DNA from 4 places in the Kitasatospora sp. NPDC052868 genome. Region 4 is predicted to be linked to each of the others. Evidence: riboswitches for the same ligand, from Rfam matches in the RefSeq annotation. Region 4 holds a riboswitch; each other region holds the start of a gene.
What was found. Region 4 has a riboswitch for cobalamin ahead of metE (5-methyltetrahydropteroyltriglutamate--homocysteine S-methyltransferase). Riboswitches for the same ligand answer to the same signal wherever they lie in the genome.
Positions count from the first base shown of each region.

Region 1: linked by a shared signal. The riboswitch ahead of ACIGZJ_RS16005 (HoxN/HupN/NixA family nickel/cobalt transporter) and the one ahead of metE (5-methyltetrahydropteroyltriglutamate--homocysteine S-methyltransferase) in region 4 are both predicted to bind cobalamin.
Region 2: linked by a shared signal. The riboswitch ahead of ACIGZJ_RS07710 (FecCD family ABC transporter permease) and the one ahead of metE (5-methyltetrahydropteroyltriglutamate--homocysteine S-methyltransferase) in region 4 are both predicted to bind cobalamin.
Region 3: linked by a shared signal. The riboswitch ahead of ACIGZJ_RS20835 (cobalamin biosynthesis protein) and the one ahead of metE (5-methyltetrahydropteroyltriglutamate--homocysteine S-methyltransferase) in region 4 are both predicted to bind cobalamin.

Region 1 covers NZ_JBITZW010000008.1:167,633-171,828, forward strand. The annotation lists gene ACIGZJ_RS16000 (M24 family metallopeptidase) at 27-1,133, opposite strand; gene ACIGZJ_RS16005 (HoxN/HupN/NixA family nickel/cobalt transporter) at 1,210-2,349, opposite strand; cobalamin riboswitch at 2,382-2,575, opposite strand; gene ACIGZJ_RS16010 (ArsR/SmtB family transcription factor) at 2,671-3,075, shown strand; gene ACIGZJ_RS16015 (SRPBCC family protein) at 3,143-3,622, opposite strand; gene ACIGZJ_RS16020 (RNA polymerase sigma factor) at 3,619-4,098, opposite strand.
Region 2 covers NZ_JBITZW010000003.1:280,977-285,172, reverse strand. The annotation lists gene ACIGZJ_RS07725 (CGNR zinc finger domain-containing protein) at 1-570, shown strand, start outside; gene sodX (nickel-type superoxide dismutase maturation protease) at 577-1,017, opposite strand; gene sodN (superoxide dismutase, Ni) at 1,203-1,598, shown strand; cobalamin riboswitch at 1,737-1,856, shown strand; gene ACIGZJ_RS07710 (FecCD family ABC transporter permease) at 2,045-3,022, shown strand; gene ACIGZJ_RS07705 (ABC transporter ATP-binding protein) at 3,022-3,804, shown strand; gene ACIGZJ_RS07700 (ABC transporter substrate-binding protein) at 3,813-4,196, shown strand, end outside.
Region 3 covers NZ_JBITZW010000011.1:219,938-224,133, reverse strand. The annotation lists gene ACIGZJ_RS20845 (alpha/beta hydrolase family protein) at 1-1,018, opposite strand, end outside; gene ACIGZJ_RS20840 (XRE family transcriptional regulator) at 1,197-1,910, opposite strand; cobalamin riboswitch at 2,183-2,348, shown strand; gene ACIGZJ_RS20835 (cobalamin biosynthesis protein) at 2,447-3,490, shown strand; gene ACIGZJ_RS20830 (cobyric acid synthase) at 3,487-4,196, shown strand, end outside.
Region 4 covers NZ_JBITZW010000008.1:25,216-29,411, reverse strand. The annotation lists gene ACIGZJ_RS15490 (isochorismate synthase) at 1-840, opposite strand, end outside; gene dhbA (2,3-dihydro-2,3-dihydroxybenzoate dehydrogenase) at 922-1,665, opposite strand; cobalamin riboswitch at 1,961-2,181, shown strand; gene metE (5-methyltetrahydropteroyltriglutamate--homocysteine S-methyltransferase) at 2,319-4,196, shown strand, end outside.

The DNA.
Region 1 (4,196 bases), 140 kb from region 4:
CGCAGCAGCCGCACGACGGCCGCGGGTCACAGGGCGAGGAGCTCCTTGGTGGTGATGGTGAGCAGCTCGGGTCCGCCCTCTTCGAGGGGGCGCACCACGAGCGTGTCCTCGATCCGGACACCGCCCTTCCCCGGGAGGTGGACCCCAGGACCGACGGTGACCGGCACGCGGCTGTCCAGTTTACCCATGTCCGAGGGCCCCAGGCGCGGCGCCTCCCGGATCTCCAGCCCGATGCCGTGGCCGACCGGGTGGGGAGAGGCCTCGGTGTGCCCCGCGGCCTGGAGGATCTCCCGGGCGGCCTGGTCGGGTACGTACTGCTCCACGCCCGGGCCGAGCGCCTCCCGGGCGGCCCGCTGGGCCCGGAACACCAGCCGGTGCAGCTCCACCTGCCAGGGCGCGGGCGCGGCCCCGATCACGAAGGTCCGGGCGGTGGAGACGCCGTAGCCGCGGTACTGGGCACCGAGCACGACGGTGAGGAAGTCGCCCTCCTCGACCCGGCGGTCGGTGGGCTGGTGGGCCTGCTGCCCGGAGTGGCTGCCGGTGCCGACGGAGACCGGGAAGGCCGCCCGGTCGGCGCCGTGGTCGATCATCCGGCGCTCCAGCTCCATCGCCAGGTGCCGCTCGGTGCGGCCGACGAGGATCGACTCCAGCAGCTCGCCGAGCGCCTGGTCGGCGATCTCGGCCGCGATCCGCAGGTCGGCGATCTCGTGCTCGTCCTTGACCGCGCGCAGCCGTTCGACGGCCTGCGCCAGGTCCGCCAGCCGGACGCCCTCGGCCAGCCCGGCCACCGCGCGGTGCCGGCTGACGGTCAGGTCGTGCTCCTCGACCGCCAGGTCCGCGACCCGCAGCCGGACGGCCGCGGCGGCCGCGGCCAGCACGGTGTCCGCGCCGGCGGCCACCGGCAGCTGGGTGAGGTCCTCGCCGATCGCGCGGTCCCCGGTGTCGTCCGGCGGCAGGTCGTCCGGCAGGGCCAGCACCACCCGCTCCCGGGTGAGCAGCACACTCGCCCCGCACGGCGGGCATCCGGTCAGGTACCGGACGTTCGCCGGCCGGGTGATCAGCGCCGCATCGGCCCCGGACGCACTGCAGTGCTCCCTCAGCCGCTCCCGCCGGCCCGCGTACGCATCAGCCATGCGTCGAGCCTACGGAGCCCCACCCCGATCCGCCCGCCGAGCAGACCCGACCGGGCAGCCCCCGCCCCGGGCGGCCTCAGACCTCCGTCGGAGCCGGAGCCGGAGCCCCGTCCGGGGACGGGGTCCAGCGCTGTTCGACCCTGGCCAGCCGCCAGTACGCGATCGCCGCGCCCCAGACCACCACGAAGAGGCCGACGAGCACGTAGCCGACGTTGTCCAGCGACAGCTCCGCGATCCACCCGCTGACCGGGTCGGTCAGATCCAGCTTCTCGTGCAGCACCCCGACCAGCTCGATCGTGCCGATGACGAAGGCCACCGCGATCGACAGCCCGGTGATGGTCAGGTTGTAGAACACCTTGCGCACCGGGTTGGAGAACGCCCACTGGTAGGCGAAGTTCATGAACGTCCCGTCCAGGGTGTCGAACAGGCTCATCCCCGCCGCGAACAGCAGCGGCAGGCAGACGATCGCGTACCAGGGCAGGCCCGCCGCCGCGCCGGAGCCGGCCATCACCATCAGCGTCACCTCGGTCGCGGTGTCGAAGCCGAGGCCGAGGACCATGCCCACCGGGAACATCTGGCCGGGCCGGGTGATCGAGCGGGTGGCCCGGTTCAGCACCCGGGCCAGGAAGCCGCGCGCGTTGAGGTGCTCCTCCAGCTCCGCCTCGTCGAACCGCCCGGCCCGCATCGACCGGAACACCTTCAGGATGCCCAGCAGGGCGACCAGGTTGAGCGCGCCGATCAGGTAGAGGAAGGCCCCGGAGGCGGTGGTGCCGACCACTCCGAGCCACTTGTGGGTGGCGGACTCGTCGTCCATCAGCGTGTTGGCCAGCTGGGCGCCGCCCGCCACCAGGGCGGCCATCAGGACCACCATCGAGGAGTGTCCGAGGGCGAACCAGAAGCCCACCGAGACGGGCCGCTTGCCGTCCGCCATCAGCTTGCGGGTGGTGTTGTCGATCACCGCGATGTGGTCCGCGTCGAAGGCGTGCCGCATGCCGAGCGTGTACGCGGTGACACCCAGGCCCACCCCGAAGACCTGGGTGCCGACCGCGTACTCCTGGGGGGCGACCAGGAAGACGAGCGTCCCGAAGGCCACCACGTGCATGGCCAGGATCACCCCCATGAGCCCTGCCGTGCGGATCGTGTCCTCCCGCCGCCAGCGGAAGGACGGCAGCACGGCGGACGGCGCCGGCGCAGCGGCGGTTTCGGGCAGGGTCATCGTGGGATCACGCTCCAGCACCTCGTGGAATGACGTTCGTGAGATGCCGTGGCCGGTCTCCTGGCTTACGGGGCGTCCGTACCCGCCTTCCCAGGTGCGCGAGGCACCCAGTGGCGTCGTGGATAGGACGACTCCCCCCGATCACAGTGGCGAGGGCCGCTCCGGACTGGGGACCTCTGAAGGTCCGTCACCGGTCTTCCCGAACACCACGGCGGGCAACACCGTAGGGCCCCTCGCAACACCCTTGCAAGGCTGCGCACCTGCGCAGGTGTCCAGGATCACAGCCCGGCGGCCACCCGGGCCGGCTGCAAGAATGGGCCCATGCATCTCGTACCGGCCGACCGCGAGGGCCGGCGCACCATCGACGGGCACCGGGTCTGCGAGGCCATCGCCGCGATCGGCGACACCGCGCACGTCCGCTCCTGGGCCGAGCGGTTCTCCCTGCTCGCCGATCCCGGCCGACTCGCCCTGCTGCTCGCCCTGCACCGGGCCGGCCCGCTCGCCGTCAGCGACCTGGCGGTGGCCACCGGGATGCGCGATCCGGCCGTCTCCCAGGCGCTGCGGCTGCTCCGCACGGCCGGCGCCGTCACCGGCGACAAGGACGGACGCGTGGTGCGCTACCGGCTCGTGGACGACACCCTGCGCCCCCTGCTCGACGAGTGCGCCGCCGCCGAGCACCACGAGCCCGTCATCGAGCAGCCCGGACCGGCCACCGCCACGGGCTGACCCGCCCTCCGCCGCGCTCGGCGCCGTCCCGCCCGGGTGTGGAACCGACCCGTGAGCCGGACCGCCCTCAGCCTTCCCGGACCAGGCGTTCGAAGCGGCGCAGCGAACGGTCCGCCAGCGGCTCGGTGACGGGGTGGAGGGCGCGGGCGAGCAGGGCCGCGCCGGGCAGCCGGAACGCCCCGAGGAAGGCGAAGCGGGTGCCGTCCGACTCGGGCCTCGCGGCCAGACCCCCGAGTAGGAAGCGGCTGCGCATCAGGCACCAGCCCGGCGCCTGCTCGACGTCGAAGCGGGCGCGCAGACGGGAGTGGCCGACCACCAGGGCCTGCCGGCGGCCCTCCGCCGGGCCCTCGCCGAGGCGGACCGACCGGATGTCGGGCAGCCAGCGCGGCAGTCGGCCCTCCAGGTCCGCGGCCACCGCCCAGACCTGGTCGAACGGGACGTCGATCACCGTCTCGTGGACGGCGCCGCCCGGGGTGGCGGCGGCGATGACGTGCAGGCGGCGGACCGGGTCGAAGTCGGCTACCGGCCAGGGGATGCGCTCGGTCACTGCTGCCACGCCCTTCGGAAGCTGAGTCGGGCCCGGGACAGCCGGGACTTCACGGTGCCGGTCGCCACGCCCAGCAGGTCGGCGGTGGCCCGCTCGTCCAGGCCCTCGATGTCGCGCAGCACCAGGACGGCACGGTGCTCGGGGGTGAGCCGGGCGAGGACGTCCTCGATGTCGGTGGCGAGCTGCGGATCGCCGGGGCGGGGCAGCTCGGAGAGGTCGGCGGGGACGCAGCGGGCGACCCGCCGCACATGCCGGACCGCCTCGCGGACGGCGATCGAGCGGACCCAGCCGAACAGCGCGGCCGGGTCCTTGAGCTGGCGCAGTCGGCGGAACACCGCGATCAGCGCCTCCTGGGTCGCGTCCGGCCCGTCGTCCAGCGCGATCGGACCGCAGAGCCGGCGCACGTACGGTGTGACCAGCTCCAGCAGTTCGCTGACGGCCAGCTGGTCGCCGCGCTGGGCGGCACGGACCAGCACGGCGGTATCCGTTGGGGTGTCGGGACCATCCACGTCCGATCAGAGGCGCCGAAACCGCCGGACGTTCCCTCGTCCGCACCGCTTTCCACTGTGACGCT
Region 2 (4,196 bases), on a different contig from region 4:
TCGTACGCAGACCTGGCCGTTCGGCTGGTCAACACCGAGGAGCCCGAGCGCGGCACCGACTCGCTGACCTCGGTGGAGGCCGTCCGCGGCCTGTTCTCCGACTCCTCGCGGGCCGCCGCGCTCGCCGACGAGGCGGACCTGCCGCGGCTGCGCGGCGTCCGCACCCGGCTGCGCGGGGTGTTCGAAGCCGCCGCCGAGGGGGACGAGATCCGGGGCGTCGACCTGCTGAACAGCCTGCTGATGGAGTACCCCGTCAGCCCGCTGGTCTCCGGGCACGACTACCTCGACGATGCCGGACGCCCCCGCTGGCACCTGCACCTCGCCGACAACTCGCCCACCGCCACCGCGCACTTCAGCGCCGTCGCCTGCATGGGCCTGGCCGTCCACCTCACCGAGCTGGGCGCCGACCGGCTCGGCATCTGCCAGGCCTCACCCTGCCGCAACGCCTACCTGGACACCTCGACCAACCGCTCCCGCCGCTACTGCTCCGACCGCTGCGCCACCCGCGCCAACGTCGCCGCGTACCGGGCCCGCAAGCGCCTGGAGGCCCAGGAGGCCGCCACCGCCTGAGGCCGCTCAGAAGCCGTCCGGGTCCACCCAGACCCCGAGCCGGCGGGCCAGCCCCGGCACCCGGGCCAGCGGGCCGCGGAGCAGCAGCCGCTCCAGCCGTCGACCCGGGGCCAGCCAGGCCGGGCGCGGCCGCAGCCGCAGCAGCACCCGGCCGAGCACCAGCTCGTCCGGCACCGCGCCGTAGCTGCGGCTGTCGCTGTCGATCGGCCGGTTGTCCGACAGCAGCCACCAGCCCTTCGGCCGCCGCGCGTCGGCCCGCTTCACCACCAGCAGGTCCTGCTGGAGCGGGTGGCGGAACACCACCACCGCACCCGGCCTGATCCGCGCGCCGTACCGGACGACCAGCTGGTCGCCCTCGCGCAGGGTGGGCACCATCGAGTCGCCCGCCACGTCGATCAGCCCGAACGGGGCGACACCCCCCGGGGCGCCGCCCTCCGGTTGCACCATCCGCGCCACGACTCCTCCTCCCGGCCCGCCGCGTCCCAGTCTGCCGTACGGACCGTCACCCGCCGATGTCCGGATTGGTCCGGTTCCGGCTCCGCCTTTTGCCCTAGGCCGACTGCCCGACCGCGAAACCGGGTGGCCGGAGGGGTAATCTCGGGCGCGGGAAGACGATCTAAGGAAGGACTCCCATGTTCTCTCGTCTGTTTGCACCGCGTGCCACCGCTCACGCCCACTGTGACCTGCCCTGCGGCGTGTACGACCCGGCGCAGGCCCGGATCGAGGCCGAGTCGGTGAAGGGCACCCAGGAGAAGTACCAGGCCAACGAGGACCCGGCGTTCCGGACCCGGGCCCTGATCATCAAGGAGCAGCGCGCCGAGGCCGTCAAGCACCACATCTCGGTGCTGTGGAGCGACTACTTCAAGGCCCCGCACTTCGAGAAGTACCCGCAGCTGCACCAGCTGATCAACGACACCCTGAAGGCCGCCTCGGCCACCAAGGCGTCGACGGACCCGGCCACCGGCCAGGCCCTGCTCGACCTCATCGCCGAGGTCGACAAGATCTTCTGGGAGACCAAGCAGGCCTGATCGCCGCTCAGCCGCCTTCGACCGCCCCCCTCCGGCCCGCCGGAGGGGGGCGCTCGTGCGTTCCGCGGCGCGCGCAGGCCTCCGGGACGCTCCGAGGAGGTGTCACCCCGGCACCCGGTAAGGGTTGACCGCCCTGAGCGCTTGTTATGCTGCCAGGGCGTCCCCAGGGGGAAGTCCGGTGCGAATCCGGCGCTGACCCGCAACGGTAAACGGAGCCCCGGCCCCGTGAGCCCGATCGCCCTGGGGCGCTGACCTCCCGACAACTCGCCGTGGACTGCGAAGGGATGGCGCTGCGGCACACCCCGGTGCCCCGGCCCGCCGACCCTGCCCGGACCACCGCCCGAGGCTAAGGCGCGCCCCCGTTGAGCACCGCAGCGACCGCACCGCTCCGCCGAATACCCGCCGTGCCGCTGGCCGCCGCCCTGGCCGCGGCGCTCCTGCTGTCCATGGTCTGCGCGGTGGCCCTGGGCGCCGCCGGACTCGGCTGGGACCGGGTACTGCGGCTGCTCGGCGCCGGACTGACGGGTGGTCGGCTGGAGGCCGGGGAGGCCGCCGCGTACGCGATCGTCTGGGAGATCCGGCTGCCGCGGACCGTGCTGGCCGCCGTGGTCGGCGCCGGACTCGCGGCCACCGGCGTCGCGGTCCAGGCGATGGTCCGCAACGCGCTCGCCGACCCGTTCGTGCTCGGCATCTCCTCCGGCGCGGCGGTCGGCGCCAACGCCGTCCTGCTGCTCGGCGCCCTCGCCTCGCTCGGGGTCTGGGCGCTGTCGGTCTCCGCGTTCGGCTCGGCCCTGCTGGCGATGGTGCTGGTGTACGCCGCCGCCCGGTCCGCCTTCGGGCTCACCCCGCTGCGACTGGTGCTCACCGGCACCGCGATGTCCTACGGCTTCTCGGCGGTGACGGCGCTGATGGTGTTCGGCGCCGCCCGCGGGGAGGCGGCCCGCAGCGCGATGATGTGGCTGCTCGGCAGCCTCGGCGGCGCGACCTGGGGCTCGGTGCCGATCGCCGCCGCCACCGTGCTGGCGGGCCTGGCGTACCTGGCCTGCTCGGCCGGACGGCTGGACGCGCTCGCGATGGGCGACGAGACGGCCGCCTCGCTCGGGGTGGACGCCGACCGGCTGCGCCGCGAGCTGTTCGTGGTGACCGCCGCCGTCACCGGCACGGTGGTCGCGGTCAGCGGCGCGATCGGCTTCGTCGGGCTGATGGTGCCGCACCTGACGCGGATGCTGGTCGGCGCCGGGCACCGCCGGGTGCTGCTGGTCGCCCCGCTCGCCGGCGCGCTGCTGCTGGTCTGGGTGGACATCCTCTCGCGGGTGGTGCTCGCCCCCGCCGAACTGCCGGTCGGGGTGGTCACCGCCGTCCTCGGCGTGCCCTGCTTCCTGCTGCTGATGCGCCGTCGCGGCTACACCTTCGGAGGCCGCTGATGGACATCGACCTCGACCGGGTCTCGGTCGACCTCGCCGGGACCCGCCTGGTCCACGACATCACCCTGAGCGCCGCCGCCGGCCGGGTGGTCGGCCTGGTCGGGCCGAACGGCAGCGGCAAGTCGACGCTGCTGCGCTGCGTCTACCGGGCGCTGCGGCCCGCCGCCGGGGCCGTCCGGCTGGGCGGCGCCGACCTGCACGCGCTCGCCCCGCGCGAGGCCGCCCGGCGGGTCGCCGCGCTGCCCCAGGAGCACTCCGCCGAGTTCGACTTCACGGTGGCCGAGGTGGTCGGCATGGGCCGGCTCCCGCACCGCGGCGCCTTCGCCGGACCGACCGCCGGGGACGAGGAGCGCTGCGCCGCGGCGCTGCGCCGGGCCGGCGCGGACCACCTGGCCGGGCGCGGCTTCCTCAGCCTGTCCGGCGGCGAGAAGCAGCGGGTGCTGATCGCCCGCGCGCTCGTCCAGGAGCCGCGGGTGCTGGTGCTGGACGAGCCCACCAACCACCTGGACATCGCGCACCAGTTGGAGGTGCTGGCGCTCGTCCGGGAGGCCGGTCCGACCGTGCTCACCGCGCTGCACGACCTCAACCTGGCGGCCGGCCACTGCGATCTGCTGTACGTGATCGAGGCGGGCCGGATCGTGGCCTCGGGGCCGCCCGCCGAAGTGCTCCGACCCGACCTGCTGGCCGAGGTGTTCGGCGTGCGCGCCACCCCCGTACGGCATCCGCTGACCGGCGCCGTCCATCTGCTCCTCGACCGCCTCGACCGGCTCGACCGACCCTAGGACCTCCCATGCGCACCAAGGCCGTTGCCGCCGCCGCCCTGCTCACCTTCGCCCTGACCGCCTGCGGCGCGGAGATCGCCCCCGCCGGCGATGCCGCCGCCGGCTCCGCCCACTACCCGGTGACCGTCGAGAACTGCGGCGCCAAGGCGGTCTTCAAGGCGAAGCCCGCCCGGGCGGTGACCAACGACGTCGGCATCACCGAGCTGATGCTGGCACTCGGACTCGCCGACCGGATGGCCGGCTACGTGATGCCCGACGAGAAGGGCCAGGTGGACAAGGTGGCCTGGAAGGACGGCTACGCGCGGACCAGCTGGCTCTCCAAGCAGCAGATCACCAAGGAGATCGTGCTGGAGGCCCGGGCCGACCTGGTCTTCGCCGGCTGGCACTACGGC
Region 3 (4,196 bases), on a different contig from region 4:
GGAGGCCGACCACGTCGCCGCGGCGGTCGGCGAGCCGGGCGGCGGCCCGCCAGGGCGCCACCGGGTCGTCCGGGCTGTGCAGCAGGAGGGTGGGCACCCGCAGATCGGTGCCGTCCGCGATCCGGGCGAAGTCGGCCAGATCCACGCCGGTGCGGCCCTCGGCGGCCAGCGCGCCCAGTTCGGCCGCCGGGGGGCTGAACCCGGCCCGGGTGGCGCCGCGGCGCGCGGTGGCCGGCAGGTCGAGGACCGGCGAGTCCAGGATCAGGCCGCTGATCGCGGAGGCCCAGGCCGAGCGGGCGGCGGTCTGCAGGACCATCGTGGCGCCCAGCGACCAGCCGTAGAGGATCACCCGGCCCGCACCGGCGTCCAGGGCCAGGCGCAGCGCCGCCTCGACGTCCCGCCACTCGGTCTCGCCGAAGTGGCCGAGCCCGTCGGGGGAGGCCGGCGCGCCCTGGTCGCCGCGGTAGGTGACGGCGAGGGCGGGCAGGCCGAACCGCTGCAGGACGGGCAGCACCGGGAGGGTCTGCCGGCGGTCGGTGTCCGGGCCGTGCACCAGCAGCACCCAGGTGCCGCGCTTGCCGTCCAGCCACCAGGCGGGCAGGGCGCCCAGCTCGCCCTCCGCGGCGGTCTCGGTGAAGTCCAGCCCGAGCGCGCTCATCGGGTCGCCGCGGTAGACGTCGGGGGTGAAGCGGACGGCGGTACCGGCCTTCAGGGTGCCCCGGTCGGCGCGCTCCAGCCGCCGGGTGACGCCCTGCCCGTCCTGGTGCAGGATCTCGCCGACCACCGCGTGGCCGTCCTCGCCCCACTCGACGGCCCAGCGGCCGGGGCGGGCGCTGGCCTGGCTGCGGGTGAAGGTGGCCCGCCCGGCGGCCAGGCTCTGCACCAGCACGGGGCCCGCCGGCCGCCGCGCGGCCGCCGGGTGGACCATCCGCTCGGACGCCTTCCGGCCGATCACCAGGACGGCCGCCCCGGTCCCGACGACGGCTGCCGCCACGACGGCTGCGGTTCCCCAACGCATACTCGCTCCCCGCTCTGTTGATCGCGGACTGGCCTGATCGCGGACTGGGCCGGGCGCCTCCCCGGCCGTGCACGCCCGGCGGGAGTTGCTCGGACAGACAGCCCCAGTCCACTCGCGGGGGCGGGCGACGGCCACCGGACAGGGCCGTCCGGGTCACCCGGGGCCGGACCGACCGGCCTCAGACCGGGATGTCGGTCTGCCGCCGCCCGAGCAGCTCCCAGAACCGCTCGCCGACCGGGCGGTCCTGCGGCTGCGCCGGGCGGGCCGCCGGGGCCGGGGAGCCCCAGCTGCCGGCGCCCCAGTGCGAGGCGACCTGGTACTCGCCCTGCAGCGCCGTCAGCACCGTGGCGAGGTCGCTCTCGTGCACCGGCACGATCCGGCCGATCGCCCGGGTCTGCGCCTGCCAGCGGCCGTCCACGCACTGGCGCAGCCGCTGGTCCAGCTCCTCCCGGCGGTCCGTCACCGCGACCAGCTCGCGCAGCGTCAGGCCGAGCACCTGCGCGAGCGCGTACGTCTGCTCGTCGTCGCCGTCCCAGCGGCCGGTGGCCTCGGCGGCCTGGTAGTGCCGCAGCGGGATGCCGATCCGGCGGGCGGCGGCCTCCTGGCTGAGCTCCCGGGCGACCCGGAAGTCCCGCAGCCGGGCCGGGCGGGTGCCCATCAACTGGGCGGGCGGGCACCAGAGCGCCCGGGCCAGGGCGATGAACTCCTCCTCGGCGGGGCGCAGCTCGCCGCTCTCCCAGCCGAGCACGTGGGAGGGCAGCAGCCGGACGCCGTGCGCCGCCATGCCCTCGGCGACCTGGGCCGGGGTCAGCCCGAGTCCGGCGCGGTGCGCGCGGGCGGCCGTGGGCGAGAAGGGCACCGGGGGCACGGCCGGAGGCTGTCTGCGTCGCATGGGACCAGACGGTAGGCCTTGGTGCATCGGCGCCCCAGCCGCCGAACACACGAAGCGCGGCTGTAGGCGTCTACAGGGCGCTGGACGATCCCACAGGCTGTCATGCCCCTGCGGGGGCGTGACTCGGAGGTAGCGACGGGGCGGGACGGGGGCGGGACTGGGGCTGGAAGGCGGCGGGAAACCTCCGGGGGGTGTGACCAAACCCTCCGTGACCTTGGTTGACTCCCGGTTCGGCCCCGTGATGGGATCCTTCAGCCAATACGGAGGCATGCAGAGGAAGCCGGTGCGAGTCCGGCGCGGTCCCGCCACTGTCACCGGGGAGCACGTTCGGAGAGTCACCTCCTCACCCGTCAGCGGGGCGGGGGGTGCCCGTCGGCAGGCCGTCAGAAGCCGCTGGAAGGCCCGAAGGTGCGTTCGGACCCGGAAGCCAGGAGACTCTCGCCGCCGGTACGTCGATCCAGGGCGCGGACCCTGAGTGAGGACACGCACGCGATGCAGGCTGCCCCGACCGACCGAGCCCCCGGCTGCCCGCCGCCGTGCGCCCGCTGACCCGCGCCGCCGCCTTCGCGCTGGGCGCCGTCGCGGGCCATCTCGCCGACGCCCGCTTCGCCGATCCGCGGCGCGGCCACCCGGTGGCCGCCTTCGGCAGCGCGGCGGGCCGGCTGGAACGCCCCCTCTGGCGCGACCACCGCGGCGCCGGCGCCGCCTACACCGCGCTCTGCGTGGGCACCGTCGCGGCCGGCGCGGTGGCCGCCGACCGGACGCTCGGCCGCCGGCCGCTCGGGCGGGCCGCGCTCACCGCGGCCGCGACCTGGACGGTCCTCGGCGGCACCTCGCTGACCCGGGAGGCCCGCACCATCGGCCGCTCGCTGTCGGCGGGCGACCTCGCGGCGGCCCGCAGCCGGCTGCCGCACCTGTGCGGCCGCGACCCGAGCGCGCTGGACGAGCAGCAGATCGCCCGCGCGGTGGTCGAGTCGGTCGCCGAGAACACCGCCGACGCCGTGGTGAACGCCCTGGTCTGGGGCGCGCTCGCGGGAACGCCCGGACTGCTGGCGTTCCGCGCCGTCAACACCCTGGACGCGATGGTCGGCCACCGCTCGCCGCGCTACGCCCGGTTCGGCTGGGCCTCGGCCCGGCTGGACGACGTGGCGGGCTGGCCGGGCGCCCGGCTGACCGCGCTGCTGACCGTCGCCGCCTCGCCCGAACCCCGGACCGCCTGGCGGGTCTGGCGCCGGGACGGCTCCGCGCACCCCAGCCCCAACGCGGGCCAGGCCGAGTCGGCCTTCGCGGGGGCGATCGGCGTGCGGCTGGGCGGCACGCTGGCCTACGGGAGCCGGGTGGAGCACCGGCCCGTCCTCGGCGGCGAGCTGCGGCCGGTGACGGTGGACGACATCGAGCGGGCCTGCCGGCTCTCCCGCCGGGTGGGGCTGCTGGCCCTCGGGGCGGCGGTCGCCGGGCACGCCCTCGGGCAGGCCCTCCGGACGGGGCTGACGGCGCGACGCACGCCGGCCCGGACGGCAGCACCCCCGGCAGGACTTCTGCCGGGGCTCACGGCACGGAAGCGGAGGGGGAGCGCATGAGCAACGCGCTGCTGGTCGCCGGGACGACCTCGGACGCGGGCAAGAGCGTGGTCACCGCGGGCATCTGCCGCTGGCTGGCCCGCCAGGGCGTCGCCGTGGCGCCGTTCAAGGCCCAGAACATGTCGCTGAACTCCTTCGTCACCGCCGACGGCGCCGAGATCGGCCGCGCGCAGGCGATGCAGGCGCAGGCGGCCCGGGTGGAGCCCGAGGCGGCGATGAACCCGGTGCTGCTCAAGCCGGGCGCGGACGGCCGCAGCCAGGTGGTGCTGCTGGGCCGGGCCGTCGCCGAGGTCGGTGCGATGGACTACCGCGACCGCAAGCCCCTCCTGCTGGAGCGGGCCCTGGAGTGCCTGGCGGACCTGCGCGGCCGCTACGACGTGGTGGTCTGCGAGGGCGCCGGCTCGCCCGCCGAGATCAACCTGCGGGACCGGGACATCGCCAACATGGGCCTGGCCACCGCCGCCGGGCTGCCGGTGGTGGTGGTCGGGGACATCGACCGCGGCGGGGTGTTCGCCGCGATGTACGGGACGCTGGCGCTGCTGTCGGCCGAGGACCAGCGGCACGTCGCGGGCTGGTTCGTCAACAAGTTCCGGGGCGACGCGCGGCTGCTCGCCCCCGGCCTCGACATGCTGGACCGGCTCACCGGCCGGCCGGTGCTCGGCACCCTGCCGATGCTGTCCGGGCTCTGGCTGGACGCCGAGGACTC
Region 4 (4,196 bases):
GGTCCCGGTGACGGTGGTGGACAGGTGCCACATGGCGGCCGTGCGGACGAGCGAGGGCTGCGCGGGGGCGACGAGGTCGTCGCAGTGCGGTGCGAGCGCCTGCCGGACGGCGTCGACCACGAAGGCGTGCTCGGCGAGGTCCTTGGGGGAGCGGGCGAGCTCCTCGGCCCGGCGCCGGTCCTCCACCGGGTCGGTGCTGCGGGCGGCGGACCCGGCCAGCGGGTTCGACACCACACGGCGGCCCTGACGGGAGACCAGCAGTTCGGGGCTGGCGCCGATCAGGGTGGCGGTGCCGCCGGCCGGCACGGCGAAGGTGTAGCCGTGCGGGTCGCGGTCCAGCAGCCGGCCGAGCATGGCGGGGAGGTCGGTACCGCCGGGGGAGGTGAGCTCCAGGGTGCGGGCGAGGACGACCTTGGCGAGCTCCCGGTCCGCGTCCATCAGCCGGACCGCCTCGGCGACGGCGTCCCGGTAGCCCTCGGGCGCGGGGACGGGGCGCCTGGTCCACGCCGACTGCGCCGGGCGGGCGGGGGCGGCGGTCCGGGTGCCGCGGATCGGCTCGGCCCGCAGCACCCGCTCGGGGACGAACAGTTCGGCGGGGCGGCCGGGGGAGAAGGGGATCGCGCCGACCACGAGCGGGTCGCGGCCCTCGGCCCGCGCCGCGGCCAGCAGTCGGCCGGCCTCGGCGGGGTCGGGGACGGACCGGTGCACGCCCTCGGCGAGCAGGGTCCGGGTGGGGCCGACGAGGAAGGCCCGGTCGGCGGCCGGGCGGTAGGCGGCCAGCAGCCCGCTGCCGTCCAGCGGGGTCGCGACGGGGGACCGGGCCTCGGAAGCCGTGGTCATGGTGCTCCGTTCTGCCCGGTGCCGGGGGCACCGGGGTGAGGGGACTCGAAGGGGCGCGCTTCCGGGCCGCCCGGGTCGGGGTCAGGCCCGCAGCGTGGCGCCGCCGTCGACGTAGAGGTCGTGCATGGTCACGTGCCGCGCGCGGTCGCCGGCCAGGAAGAGCACGGCCTCGGCGATGTCCTCGGGGGCGGCGATCCGGCCGAGCGGGATCCCCACCCGGTAGGTGGCCGGGTCGCCTTCGAGGACCCGGCGCTCGGCGTCGTCGTCGGTCCACAGCGCGCGCTGCATCGGTGTGTCGGTGGACCCGGGCGAGACCAGGTTGCAGCGCACACCGGAGGCGGCCAGTTCCAGGCCCAGGCAGCGCATGAACATCGTGGTGGCCGCCTTGGAGGCCGCGTAGGCGGCCATGTTCATCCGGGGGACGCCGGCGGCGTTGGACCCGACGGTGACGATGCTGCCCCGGCCGCGCCCGGCCATCCGGCGCCCGACGGAGCGGCAGGTGTGGAAGACCCCGGTGGTGTTGACGGCGAAGGTGCGCTGCCAGTCCTCGTCGCTGGTTTCGATGGCCGGTCCGGCGTGCAGCACGCCCGCGACGTTGACCAGGATGTCGAGCGGTCCGTACTCACGCTCGGCCTGGTCCACCAGCCGATCGACGGCTTCGGCGTCCGTGACGTCGAGGCGGTGGACCGAGGGCCCGGAGGGGGAGAGGTCGCAGGCCACGACGCGGGCCCCGCGATCGGCCAGCAGCCGGGCGACGGCGGCCCCGATGCCCTGGGCGGCGCCGGTGACCAGGGCGGTCCGGCCCTCGAACTCCTCGGTGGATATCGATGCCACGGGTCACCGCGCCTTCGTGGCGGCCGACTTGGCGGCGTCCAGGCCGGTGCGACGCGGTCTGGGGACGCGGCTGAAGGCGGGTGGCATGGACGTTCTCCCTGGGGTCGGAGCGCGGCGGCTGTCGGACAGGCTTGCGAGACAACGAGGTAAGGTTAGCCTAACCGCATCGGGGGGCTCCAGCGCCGCCCGGGACGCGCCCGCGCGGCCGTCGTCGTGCCCGTGCGCCCCGGACCGCGCGGCCGTCCGGAATCCGGACCCGGTCGTGACGGGCGGGGCTCGCGGGCCCTAGGGTGGAGGTGCAGTCGGTTCGCCGTGTCCTCCAGCCACGGCGTCGTAAGAGGGAACCCGGTGGGAATCCGGGACTGCCCCGCAGCGGTGAGTGGGAACGACCGCCGTCACATGCACTGGGCCCCGAGGGGCCTGGGAAGCGACGGCCAGTAGGTGTCCGCCTGACTCAGGCGGACGTGCCGACGAGTCCGAAGACCTGCCACTGCCCGTGTGCACCCCGCACGCGGAGATCTCGGTGACCTCGTGGGCGGGTCGGCGGAGCGGGCGGGCACATCCTGGTGTCGCGCACCCACTGTCGTACCTTCACGTCCTCGTGCTCTCCCGGGATCGCAGCGCGACTCGCGAAGGAGAGTTCCGTGTCATCGAGTTCCACCACCGCTGCCGCCACCCCCTCCACCACCGCCCCGCAGGCCACCGTCCACGGCTACCCGCGGCAGGGCCCCAACCGGGAGCTGAAGAAGGCGATCGAGGGGTACTGGGCCGGCCGGGTCGGCGCCGAGGCCCTGCAGACCACCGCGGCGCGGCTGCGCCGCGACACCTGGCAGCGGCTCGCCGACTCCGGCGTCTCCGAGGTCCCCACCGGGGACTTCTCGCTCTACGACCACGTGCTGGACACCACCGTCGCCGTCGGCGCGATCCCGGCCCGGCACCGCGCGGCCGTCGACGCCGACCCGCTGGACGGCTACTTCGCCATGGCGCGCGGCACCCAGGAGGTGGCGCCGCTGGAGATGACCAAGTGGTTCGACACCAACTACCACTACCTGGTACCCGAGTTGGGGCCGGACACGGTCTTCGCCGCCAACCCGGCCAAGCCGGTCGGCGAACTGCGCGAGGCCCTCGGCCTCGGCCTCACCGCCCGCCCCGTCCTGGTCGGTCCGCTGACCTACCTGCTGCTGGCCAAGCCCGCCCCCGGCGTCGCGGCCGACTTCCAGCCGGTCACCCTGCTGGACCGGCTGCTGCCCGTCTACGCCGAGCTCCTCGGCGAACTGCGCGCGGCCGGCGCCGAATGGGTGCAGCTGGACGAGCCCGCCCTGGTCCAGGACCGCACCCCGGCCGAACTCAACGCCGCCGCCCGCGCCTACCGCGAGCTCGGAGCCCTGACGAGTCGGCCGAAGCTGCTGGTCGCCGGCTACTTCGACCGCCTCGGCGAGGCCCTCCCGGTGCTGGCCAAGGCCCCGATCGAGGGCCTCGCACTGGACTTCACCGGCCCCGCCGCCGCCAACCTCGACGACCTCGCCGCGGTCGGCGGCCTGCCCGGCAAGCGCCTGATCGCCGGCGTGGTCGACGGGCGCAACATCTGGCTCAACGACCTGGAGAAGTCCCTCGCCACCCTCGGCACCCTGCTCGGGCTCGCCGACCGGGTCGACGTCGCCCCGTCCTGCTCCCTGCTGCACGTCCCGCTGGACGCCGAGGCCGAGCGCGACCTCGACCCGCAGGTCGCCCGCTGGCTGGCCTTCGCCCGCCAGAAGACCGCCGAGATCACCACCCTGGCCCGCGGCCTGCGCGAGGGCACCCACACCATCACGGCCCAACTCGCCGTCAACCGGGCCGGACTGGCCTCCCGCGCGGCCTCGGCACTCACCCACGACCCGGCCGTCCGGGCCCGGGTCGGCGCCACCACCGCCCGGGACGCCCGCCGCGACCAGGCCTACGCCGAACGTGCCGCCGCCCAGCGCGCCCGCCTCGACCTGCCGCCGCTGCCGACCACCACCATCGGCTCCTTCCCGCAGACCACCGAACTGCGCACCGCCCGCGCCGACCTGCGGGCCGGCCGGATCGACGCCGGCACCTACCAGGACCGGATGCGGGCCGAGGTCCGCGAGGTGATCGCCTACCAGGAGAAGGCCGGCCTCGACGTCCTGGTCCACGGCGAGCCCGAACGCAACGACATGGTCCAGTACTTCGCCGAGCAGCTGAGCGGCTACCTGGCCACCCAGCACGGCTGGGTGCAGTCCTACGGCACCCGCTACGTCCGCCCGCCGGTGCTGGCCGGCGACATCTCCCGCCCGCACCCGATGACCGTCGACTGGTTCCGCTACGCGCAGGACCAGACGGACCGTCCGGTCAAGGGCATGCTCACCGGCCCGGTCACCATGCTCGCCTGGTCCTTCGTCCGCGACGACCAGCCGCTCGGCGACACCGCCCGCCAGGTCGCGCTCGCCCTGCGCGACGAGGTCGCCGACCTGGAGGCGGCCGGCGCCGCGGTGATCCAGGTGGACGAGCCCGCGCTGCGC